DNA from 3 places in the Bacillus sp. ISL-77 genome. Region 1 is predicted to be linked to each of the others. Evidence: predicted binding sites of a transcription regulator. Region 1 holds the regulator's gene; each other region holds the start of a gene.
The links. Region 1 encodes LexA, which represses DNA repair genes until DNA is damaged. Its sites were predicted from a motif close to CGAACATATGTTCG; they were not measured.
Positions count from the first base shown of each region.

Region 1 (3,256 bases):
CTAATCACAAGGTTACTTTATACATTTCAATTTTATATTGCTACCGTTTTTTATTCAACAAATAGCATAATAATAAGAAACAAAAATCACTATTTTTTTTATTTTTACACAAAAATAGTCAGTATATGTAAAATAGGAATACAAAAAATGTATTCCTGAACTTTTAGTGAAGTGTATTTTTTTTCCTAGCCTTGATTTTTTCCGGTGTAACGTCATTTCCTTCCGGATCAATAAACTTGGTGTTGGTAAGGGTATCAAGCATATTCGAACGAAAAGTAGCCAAATATTCACTTCTTAATTTAGTTTGCTCTTTCGCTTCTGTTTCAGTCAATCCCGTTGCTTTTGCTTTTCGTGCCAGCTCATTAATTCTAGCCATCTTTTCTTTTGAAAGCATTCAAAGACCTTCCTTTCAAACTATTTACATGACACCTGATTTTACTAAAAAAAAAACCTAATGACAAGGCAAAAGGTCTACTCTTCTTGTGATTCAATATATTCCTGGAATCTTCTATGAACCGTGGCTTTAGAAATGTTATAGCCAAAACCTCTAAGTGTAGCAGCTATTTCTGAAAAAATTAATCCATTTTTTCTTAACCGGACAATTTCTCCAATTGGAACTTCAATTTTCTCTCGTCCAGAGGATTCTCCGAGATTTTTTAAGTTTTTTTCTGGTTTATATCCATTCTGGACTGCTCGCTTCATTCCACGTTTGATTTTTGCATTATGTAGTTTACGTTGGTACTCTTCAACCATACTTACGATGTTCAAAACCATGGAATCCGATTCTGAAAGCTGTAATTCTCCACTATGGGAGATACTATAAAGTTTAATATTTTCTTTTAAAATGCAATGCAAGAGCGCAATTTTGGCGTTACCTCTACCGAGTCGTGTTTCATCCTGAATTAAGAGGGCTTGTACATGCTTTTCTCTAATTCGTTCTAATAATTGAAAAATCCCCTCACGATTAAAATCATAGCCACTAGCCTTTTCTTTAATTACCCTATCAATCTCAAAGTGATAGGTGTTAGCTAGTTGCGTTAATTCCTCTTCCTGACGCTTTAACGAAGATTCTTGTGTTTCCTTATTTGTGCTGACACGGCAGTATATAATTGCTTTCATAAAAGTTCCTTTCTATTCACTAACGGCGCTAGCAAATTCATTCGTAGATGAGACTTCTTTACTCACCGGAATGATAATTTCTTCACCTGGAAATATTTGATCATCATCTAATTCATTATGCTTTTTTATCCAAGCAACAAACTCCTTGTTTGATAATGAATGTTGACCCGAAAATTGATCAGAGATTTTCCATAGTGAATCTCCTTCTGTGATTGTAACCTTTAAAAAATTATCTTGCGCGTTGGAATGATGTTGGAATGATAATATGATTGAAAGTGAACAACTTAAAATAATAAGAGTAATAGCATAGGAGTATTTGTTCCATAATTTTTTCATAAATAACACCTCTATAAGAATGTATGTTCGATTTATTATTTTCATTATAAATCGAACATTTGTTTGTTGTCAACCATATTTTCGAACTTATGTTTGTATAAAAAATACGAACATGTTATAATAAAGTCAACATTAACCAGGCGAGGTGGATTTTATCATGGCTAAAATATCAAAGAGGCAGCAAGATATCTTAGACTTCATTAAAAGTGAGGTTAAGAGTAAAGGATATCCCCCTTCAGTAAGGGAAATTGGAGAAGCGGTTGGACTCGCATCCAGTTCTACTGTTCACGGACATCTAGCAAGATTGGAAAGCAAAGGACTTATTAGACGGGATCCCACAAAACCAAGAGCAATTGAAATATTAGAAGCAGATGTTGCTGCACATATACCAAGAAATACAGTTGTCAATGTTCCAGTGGTTGGGAAAGTAACGGCAGGACTCCCAATTACAGCGATTGAAAATGTGGAAGAGTATTTTCCGCTTCCAGAAAGTCTTGCACCTGCAGATGAACAAGTTTTCATGTTAGAAATCATGGGTGAGAGTATGATAGAAGCTGGGATCCTAGACGGGGACTATGTAATTGTGAAACAGCAGCCAACCGCTAATAACGGGGATATTGTTGTAGCAATGACCGAGGAAGATGAAGCCACCTGTAAAAGATTTTTCAAAGAAAAAGATTACATACGCCTGCAGCCGGAAAATTCTACAATGGACCCTATTATATTAAGGAATGTTTCGATTTTAGGTAAAGTTATTGGGGTTTACCGACATATTCATTAAGTTTAAGAGAGTTGGCATATACGTGCCGACTCTTTTTTTGTTGTGCTAATCAACCTAAAGCTGAAGGAATTACAGAATCCGGGGTAGAGTGGGTCTACGCGATCTTTCTAGAAGAATCTCTACGAGTTGGGGCACGTAGTGACGGCCTACGTTACCGTTCCAGAAGAATCTCTACGAGTTGGGGCACGTAGAGGGGGCCTACGTTACCGTTCTAGATGAATTTCTACGAGTTGGGGCACGTAGAGAGGGCCTACGTGACCGTTCTAGATGAATTTCTACGAGTTGGGGCACGTAGAGACGACCTACGTGACCTTTCCAGAACAATTTCACAGAGTTGGGGCACGTAGAGACGACCTACGTGACCGTTCCAGAAGAATCTCTACGAGTTGGGGCACGTAGTGACGGCCTATGTGTCCGTTCTAGATGAATCTCTACGAGTTGGGGCACGTAGTGACGGCCTACGTGACCGTTCTAGATGAATCTCTACGAGTTGGGGCACGTAGATGGAGCCTACGTGACCGTTCCAGAACAATTTCACAGAGTTGGGGCACGTAGTGACGGCCTACGTGACCGTTCCAGAAGAATTCCTACGAGTTGGGTCACGTAGAGACGACCTACGTGACCTTTCCAGTACAATTTCACAGAGTTGAGGCACGTAGAGACGACCTACGTGACCTTTCCGGAAGAATTCCTACGAGTTGGGTCACGTAGAGGGGTCCTACGTGACCGTTCCAGTACAATTTCACAGAGTTGGGGCGCGTAGTGGCTTTCCTACGGGACCGTTCAAAAGGAATAACAATGAGGTCGTGTACTGTTGTCTCTATGACAGATGAGCTTCATTAATACTCAAACTAAAAAGGAGCAGCCATAAGCCACTCCTTTAATCCTATTTCGCTATTCTTGCTTGTATTTCAGATAGTTTCACCTTAAAAAGCACTTTATATACTTTCGTGTCCCCTTCGTTAAAACTGGAATGTGTAACATACGTTCCTTTCAACGTCTTGCGCTGTTCATCAAATA
Region 1 covers NZ_JAGGQY010000041.1:14,499-17,754, forward strand. Annotated here, with positions in the region: gene J7E77_RS17390 (DUF896 domain-containing protein) at 164-394, opposite strand; gene J7E77_RS17395 (YneB family resolvase-like protein) at 472-1,119, opposite strand; gene yneA (cell division suppressor protein YneA) at 1,132-1,455, opposite strand; gene lexA (transcriptional repressor LexA) at 1,613-2,236, shown strand; gene J7E77_RS17410 (hypothetical protein) at 3,123-3,256, opposite strand, start outside.

Region 2 (3,256 bases), on a different contig from region 1:
TTAGTTCAATTGTTTATTTTGTGAACCTTACTACGGCTGGAGTTGTTGGGTTACACCAGATTCATGAGTATCCTACCTTTCCTGCCCATTATATTCCAATTTATGGCGCGTTGAATATAACATTTTATGTCAATATTATTCTTGTTTTTGTTCATACCTTTTTCCTGCTATTTATTTGTCAAAAAATTTCGGATGGAAAAATAAAGAAGTTCTTCCGCTCGCTTGTTTTTGCCTCATTATTTATTTTTGTGAACGGGATTTTGAGCGGGTTTTTGGTGTTTCCTCTATTCTTCTCAATCTTAAATTCGTTCTTTGCTGCAATCGTTTTATTTACATCGTATTTTACTTTGCAAAATGCAACGATTGAAAAAATCAATCAGGAATTAAAAGAAGAAAGAAGCTTTTTGGAAATTATTTTAAATATTAATCCGAATTATATTTATGTGAAAGACAGCAACGATCATCTCGTGATCGTGAATGAAGCCATCGCCAAGCTTTACAATAGAAGCCCGGACGAGATGTTTGGTGTAAACGAAAATCATTTCAAAAAGGAATTTCTCCTAAAAGAGGATCAGAATTCATCGAAGGAAACAGTCATCAACTGCAATGGGGACCTGCGAACGGTTGAATGGCAATTTTTGCCGATTTATTTCAAAGGTAATCATAACCATACTCTTTGTCTTGGCACTGATATCACGAAAAGAAAAAAAGAGGAAGAAATGCTGGTAAAGTCCGAAAATTTACGAGTACTTGGTGAAATGGCTGCGGGAATTGCCCACGAAATAAGAAATCCACTTACGTCGATTAAAGGTTTCATTAAATTACTCGATCAAAGCGTGTTCGATTCCAAAGAAAAATATTATTTGTCGATTATGACTGATGAAATTGACCGGATCAATGATGTGGTTGGGGAATTGCTATTTATTGCTAAGCCTCAGGCTTCTATTCAAAAAAATAACAAAGTAAATATCGAAAAAGTGATACAGGACGTGAAAATGTTACTGGATACGACAGCGTTGCTTATCCAAGCATCTATCGATATTCAAACGAATGGTTTATTACAAACTTCAGTTATCGAAGAAAAACAGGTAAAACAAGTATTAATTAATATTCTTAAAAATTCGTTAGAAGCTGTGTCAAAGGACGGAAGGATTAGAATTAAATCCGAAAAAATCCCAGGAAACCGAATAAGAATACGAGTGATTGATAACGGTGGCGGCATTCCGAAGTCGATGTTACAGAAATTAGGAGAACCCTTTTATACGACAAAAGAGCGCGGGACAGGTTTAGGCCTCACTGTTTGCTTTAAAATTATCAGAGAAAATCATGGCGATATCCTTATTAGAAGTAAAGAAGGATTCGGATCGATTGTGGATATTATTTTTCCAGAATAGTATTGAGCATATCGGTTTCTCCAACAATTAATCAAGAAAGTTTGGTCCATCACGACCGCACTGTGAATTTTTCACTCGTGCGGTTTTTTGTATCACTCTGCTAAATACTCATATACCGTATCATTCACAATCTCGTATAAATCTGCAGTTGGTTCCTCTGCTTTCGTTTGAAGGATTTGATTGCTTAGCTTCTCCAAATCGTTGTCTCCAATAGGCATTGTCCCCGTCTCATAATACTGTTTAAAACAATTTTTGATCATCTTAGCCACCAATTTTTTATCCATAAACATGCACCTCACTATCCATTATATCATGTTTTCCTCGACTTCCATAAAGGAACGGTGTCAAAAAATTTCCATTGAATACGAACGCATATTCGCTTATGATAATGAATATAATAAAAAAGAACGAATGTTCGATATTCTGATTGTGAGGGAAAGCCATGGTGGATTACAGTGCACTGCCGCAAAATAAAATTTTATGTGTGGACATGAAGAGCTTTTATGCCAGTTGTTCGGCTGTCATGCGGGGCCTTGACCCTATGGAGTGTTATTTAGCGGTTGTCGGTCAAAAAGAGCGGCAGGGAAGTATTGTCCTTGCTGCTTCGCCGCGTATGAAAAAAGAATTTGGCATCAAAACGGGTTCCCGGATGTTTGAGATTCCACAAGACCCCAGGATTGAAATTGTTGAGCCAAAAATGGCAACGTATTTGCGGATTGCCACGGAAATTTCTCGTGTCTTTAACCGCTATGTTCCAAAAGAAGCGATTCATGTCTATAGCGTCGATGAAAGCTTTATTAAAGTGGATGGTGCCATTCATTTGTGGGGGGATGCTTACACGATTGCCAAAAAAATAAAGGATGATATTGAGCGGGAGTTTCAACTGCCGTGTGCCGTTGGAATTGGCCCTAACATGTTACTGGCAAAGCTATGTCTTGATCTTGATGCCAAGAAAAGCGGAGTGGCTGAGTGGACATATGAAGATGTTCAGACAAAGCTTTGGAATGTGTCACCGCTTAGGGAAATGTGGGGGATCGGCAGACGTGTCGAAAAAACATTAAATGGGATGGGGATTTTCACTGTCGGTCAGCTAGCCCGTTATGATTTAGAAAAGCTGGAAAAGAAATTTGGTATCATGGGAAACCAGCTTTATCATCATGCCTGGGGAGTTGACCTTTCTGATTTGGGTGCACCGCTTATCCAAGGACAAATCAGCTTTGGAAAAAGTCAAATTTTGTTAAGGGACTATAAAGAGGAAGCGGAAATTAAGACGGTCATTTTAGAAATGTGTGAGGAAGTAGCAAGGCGGGCAAGGACGCATCGAAAAGCAGGGAGAACGATAAGTCTCGGAGTCGGCTACAGCCAGGATGAATTTGGCGGCGGTTTTCATCGCTCTAGAAGCATCGGCCAGCCAACGAATGTGACGATGGAACTGTACCGTGTGTGTCTGGAATTATTTCATGAGCATTACACTGGAAAGACGGTACGGCAGATCTCGATTGCGATCAGCAATATTGTTGATGACCGAGAGCTGCAGCTTGATCTTTTCGACATGGGTGCCTATAAGAGGCGAGAGCTCGGCTATGTGGTTGATACGGTTCGCAGACGCTTTGGTTCAGGTTCCTTGTTGCGCGCGGTTTCCTATACAGTTGCTGGAACGGCTAAGCATCGGGCTACACTTGTTGGTGGACATAAAAGATAAATGCGGAAGCGCCCGTTTAGCGGCGTTAAAGCTAGACAGTAGTCAAATAATTAAGACTGAATACTGAGAAAGAAGGAGAGGCGGATGATTCGCGACCGTGGAAGGATCAAATGGACGTCGATGATGCTTCCTGAGCATGTGAAATTGCTCAGGGATTGGG
Region 2 covers NZ_JAGGQY010000094.1:7,306-10,561, forward strand. Annotated here, with positions in the region: gene J7E77_RS28785 (ATP-binding protein) at 1-1,394, shown strand, start outside; gene J7E77_RS28790 (YqzH family protein) at 1,487-1,678, opposite strand; gene J7E77_RS28795 (Y-family DNA polymerase) at 1,837-3,096, shown strand; gene J7E77_RS28800 (YolD-like family protein) at 3,181-3,256, shown strand, end outside.
Region 2: the regulator LexA is predicted to act here: its motif matches at 1,760-1,773, upstream of J7E77_RS28795 (Y-family DNA polymerase).

Region 3 (3,256 bases), on a different contig from region 1:
AAGCTGGCTATATTGGTGCAGGTAAAAAAAAGAAAAACGAAGAAATCAACACCGCCTTCCATGATTTTGACAATTTAACTGATGAAGAAAAAGAACATTTAGAAATCCAACTTGAAATTTTCCGGGAACTGAAAAAGAGGAAAATGACTAAAGAACGCAACGAAGATAAATAAAAAGACACCAAGACTTATATTTTTTTGGCTAGGTGTCTTTTTATTTTGGAAAAACATAAGGACTTTTTTCACACGAACATGGGATTACATAATGATAATGTAAAAATTAATTAGGGGCGAAGGAGAACACAAAAAGTGAATCTTATTGAAACGTTAGACACATTAAACAAAGTTGTTAATGACAACAAAGATTTAATTAAAAATGAGGAATCAACGAAACAGTTTTTAATCTTACCTCTCCTCAGGGGACTTGGATACGATATATATAGCCCTCAAGAAGTAACACCAGAATTCACAGCGGATTTCCATAAAAAGAATGAAAAAGTTGACTATGCTATTTCTATAAATGGTGCACCCAAAATTTTTGTTGAAGCTAAATCTGTAAACAATAAAATTACAAAAAGCGCTCCACAACTTAGTAGATATTTTAGTACTTTTCCTAGCGTTCGACTAGGTATCTTAACAAACGGAGTAGAGTATCATTTTTTTACAGATCTAAATGACGCAAATATAATGGATCCCAAGCCGTTTTTTGTTTTTAATATTACAAACTATACTGATGAAGATTTTAACAATTTGATTAAGTTTTCTAAAAACCTTTACGACTATGAAAGCATAAAAATTATGGCCGAATCACTTATTTACTCTCAATCTTTTAAGTCAGTAATTAAGGAGATTTTCGATACTCCTAATGACGATTTCATTAGATTTGTCATAAAAGAACGTTTTAAATTTAAAGTTACGCAGCAATTTATTAATACTGCTCGGCCTCTAATCCAAAAAAGTATCCACGAAGCTTTATCTGAATTAATTAGTGAAAAATTTGAGAATGTTATGCAAAACCAATTGGTACAAGAATCAGCAGCAACTGACATTGCTACACAAGAGGAAAAACGGGTGTATTATTCTCCAGAAGAAATTGAATCGTTAGGTTCCTATGAAGACTTTGAGGGAATTAGGATAGTCCTTCCTAATTCTGATTCATATAAAAAATTAATGAAACTATCAACTGATGTATATTCAGTTGACAAAGGCAATCCAATAAGTGATTTTTTTGTGTCCTCTATACTAATGCAAGGTAGTTCTATTGTTGGATATTTGATCGGACAATATTATAATAAACAAGAAGACACTACACTTTACACAGTAAAATCGAATGAAATTGCTAAATTCTTATCAGAGAATCCAATCGTTGAACAAACCGGTTTTATTAATGCAAAGTTGGGGTACAGAACGAACAAAAATACCAATGAGAAAACATACTATTTGAGAAGTTGCATAACAAATCTTTCTTTTAAAGATATTCCAAATTTAGTTTCAAAAGTTGATAACGTTGATGAATTTTTTAAAAGTATTCAGTGAATAAATTAATAAATATGATTTCAGTAATTCTATTTTTAAATGTCCATAATATGGACATTTTCTTTTTATTGTAAAATCGAACATATATTCGTATAATAACAATATAATTGATTAGTTTTGGAGGAATGTACAGTGCTAAGTGGATATACTCTCACTGAAACCGAACGGAAAATAGAAAAAATGTTCATGGAGAGAAATATAATAACTCCTTCTGATTTAGCTATTCGAAATGTAGCAAATCTCTTTCAAATAGAATTAGACTTTTCAAATAATGGTCCGCAACGGGCGATTTGGGAAGATGATTTTTCCGTAATTTTTTTGGATCCTGACGAAACTGAAGAAAATCAAAGAAAGATCTTCTTTCATGAACTAGGTCATCCCATCTTACATTGTGGGGACCAAACCAAGAATATGAGTAAAAAATTTAGGGAGCTGCAGGAAGCTCAGGCAAATCGATTTCAACTTTATGCTGCTATCCCCTTCTTCATGCTTAAGGAGCTTGAACTCCCGCCCTTCGAGTATCAGATTATTAAGTTGATACAAATGGTATTTAAAGTTCCGGAATCATTAGCAAAAAAGAGAGTGGAACAAATCAAACGACGGATTCTTCAATCTAAAATAGATGTTCGTTTACCTAATCTACCTATCCCACCTACAAAGATTGCTGAGGAAAAGGAGCAATATGAAATGGAAACTTATCCTTTGTTAGAAGATTTATTCTCATCAAATGAAATCAAGCAATATTTCTCCACTAAAGTAAAAAGAAAAAACAAGGTCTATTTTGATGTTGATGAAGGTCACCCTATTCCTCGTTGGTATTGTATTGAGGTGAATCGTGGTGAAGTGAACTGGGGCAAGAAAATGCATCTTTTTCCTATTGACGATGAATTTGAGTTTTTACCCATGTCGGAATTCCAAAATAGTGACTCAGATGCACATGTAATGGAATTGTTTCTTCATCCCTCCTATCCAAATGATTTTGCCATCAATTTAAAGGCCATAAAGAAACAACTAAATTTTTTTAATGTTGATCCTTATAACATTAATCGAATGGTCATCGATGCGAATTATTTAGAGCATTTACTTGAATTGAATATATTCGGAAATCGTTTAATGCAAGTAGTTAATAACGAGGTAACCAATAATTAACACGTACTGACCTTTTATTTTAGTTTTATAATGGTTGATGGAGGTGAGACAACATGAAAGCAGCATTATACCCCAGGGTTTCAACTGAGGAACAGTCAAAAGAAGGATATTCTCTTGCTGCGCAATTAGACAAAATGAGAGCCTTCTGCTTTTCTCAAGGCTGGACAATTTACAAGGAATATGTTGAGGAAGGCAGATCAGCCAAGGACATGGAGCGCCCCCAGCTGCAGTCGTTATTATCAGATATTCCTCATTTCGATGTGGTATTGGTTTACAAATTAGACCGTCTATCCAGAAATGTTTCGGATATCAATATTCTTCTAAACACTTTCGAAAAAAATAAGGTTGCCTTTAAAAGCGTCACAGAGCCCTATGACACGACAACAGCCCAAGGCAAACTGTTAATCAATATCTTTGCTTCTCTTGCCCAATTTGAACGAGAGCAGCTGGCAGAGAGAACTTATATGGGGATGGCTAGAAAGCATGAGGAAGGTTCCCGTAATGGAGGCCGTGCTCCTTTTGGTTATTATCTGGACGATCAAGGTAAGTTGGCTATTGATGAAGTAGAGGCG
Region 3 covers NZ_JAGGQY010000051.1:243,051-246,306, forward strand. Annotated here, with positions in the region: gene J7E77_RS31270 (helix-turn-helix domain-containing protein) at 1-173, shown strand, start outside; gene J7E77_RS21840 (type I restriction endonuclease) at 309-1,535, shown strand; gene J7E77_RS21845 (ImmA/IrrE family metallo-endopeptidase) at 1,668-2,684, shown strand; gene J7E77_RS21850 (recombinase family protein) at 2,738-3,256, shown strand, end outside.
Region 3: the regulator LexA is predicted to act here: its motif matches at 1,613-1,626, upstream of J7E77_RS21845 (ImmA/IrrE family metallo-endopeptidase).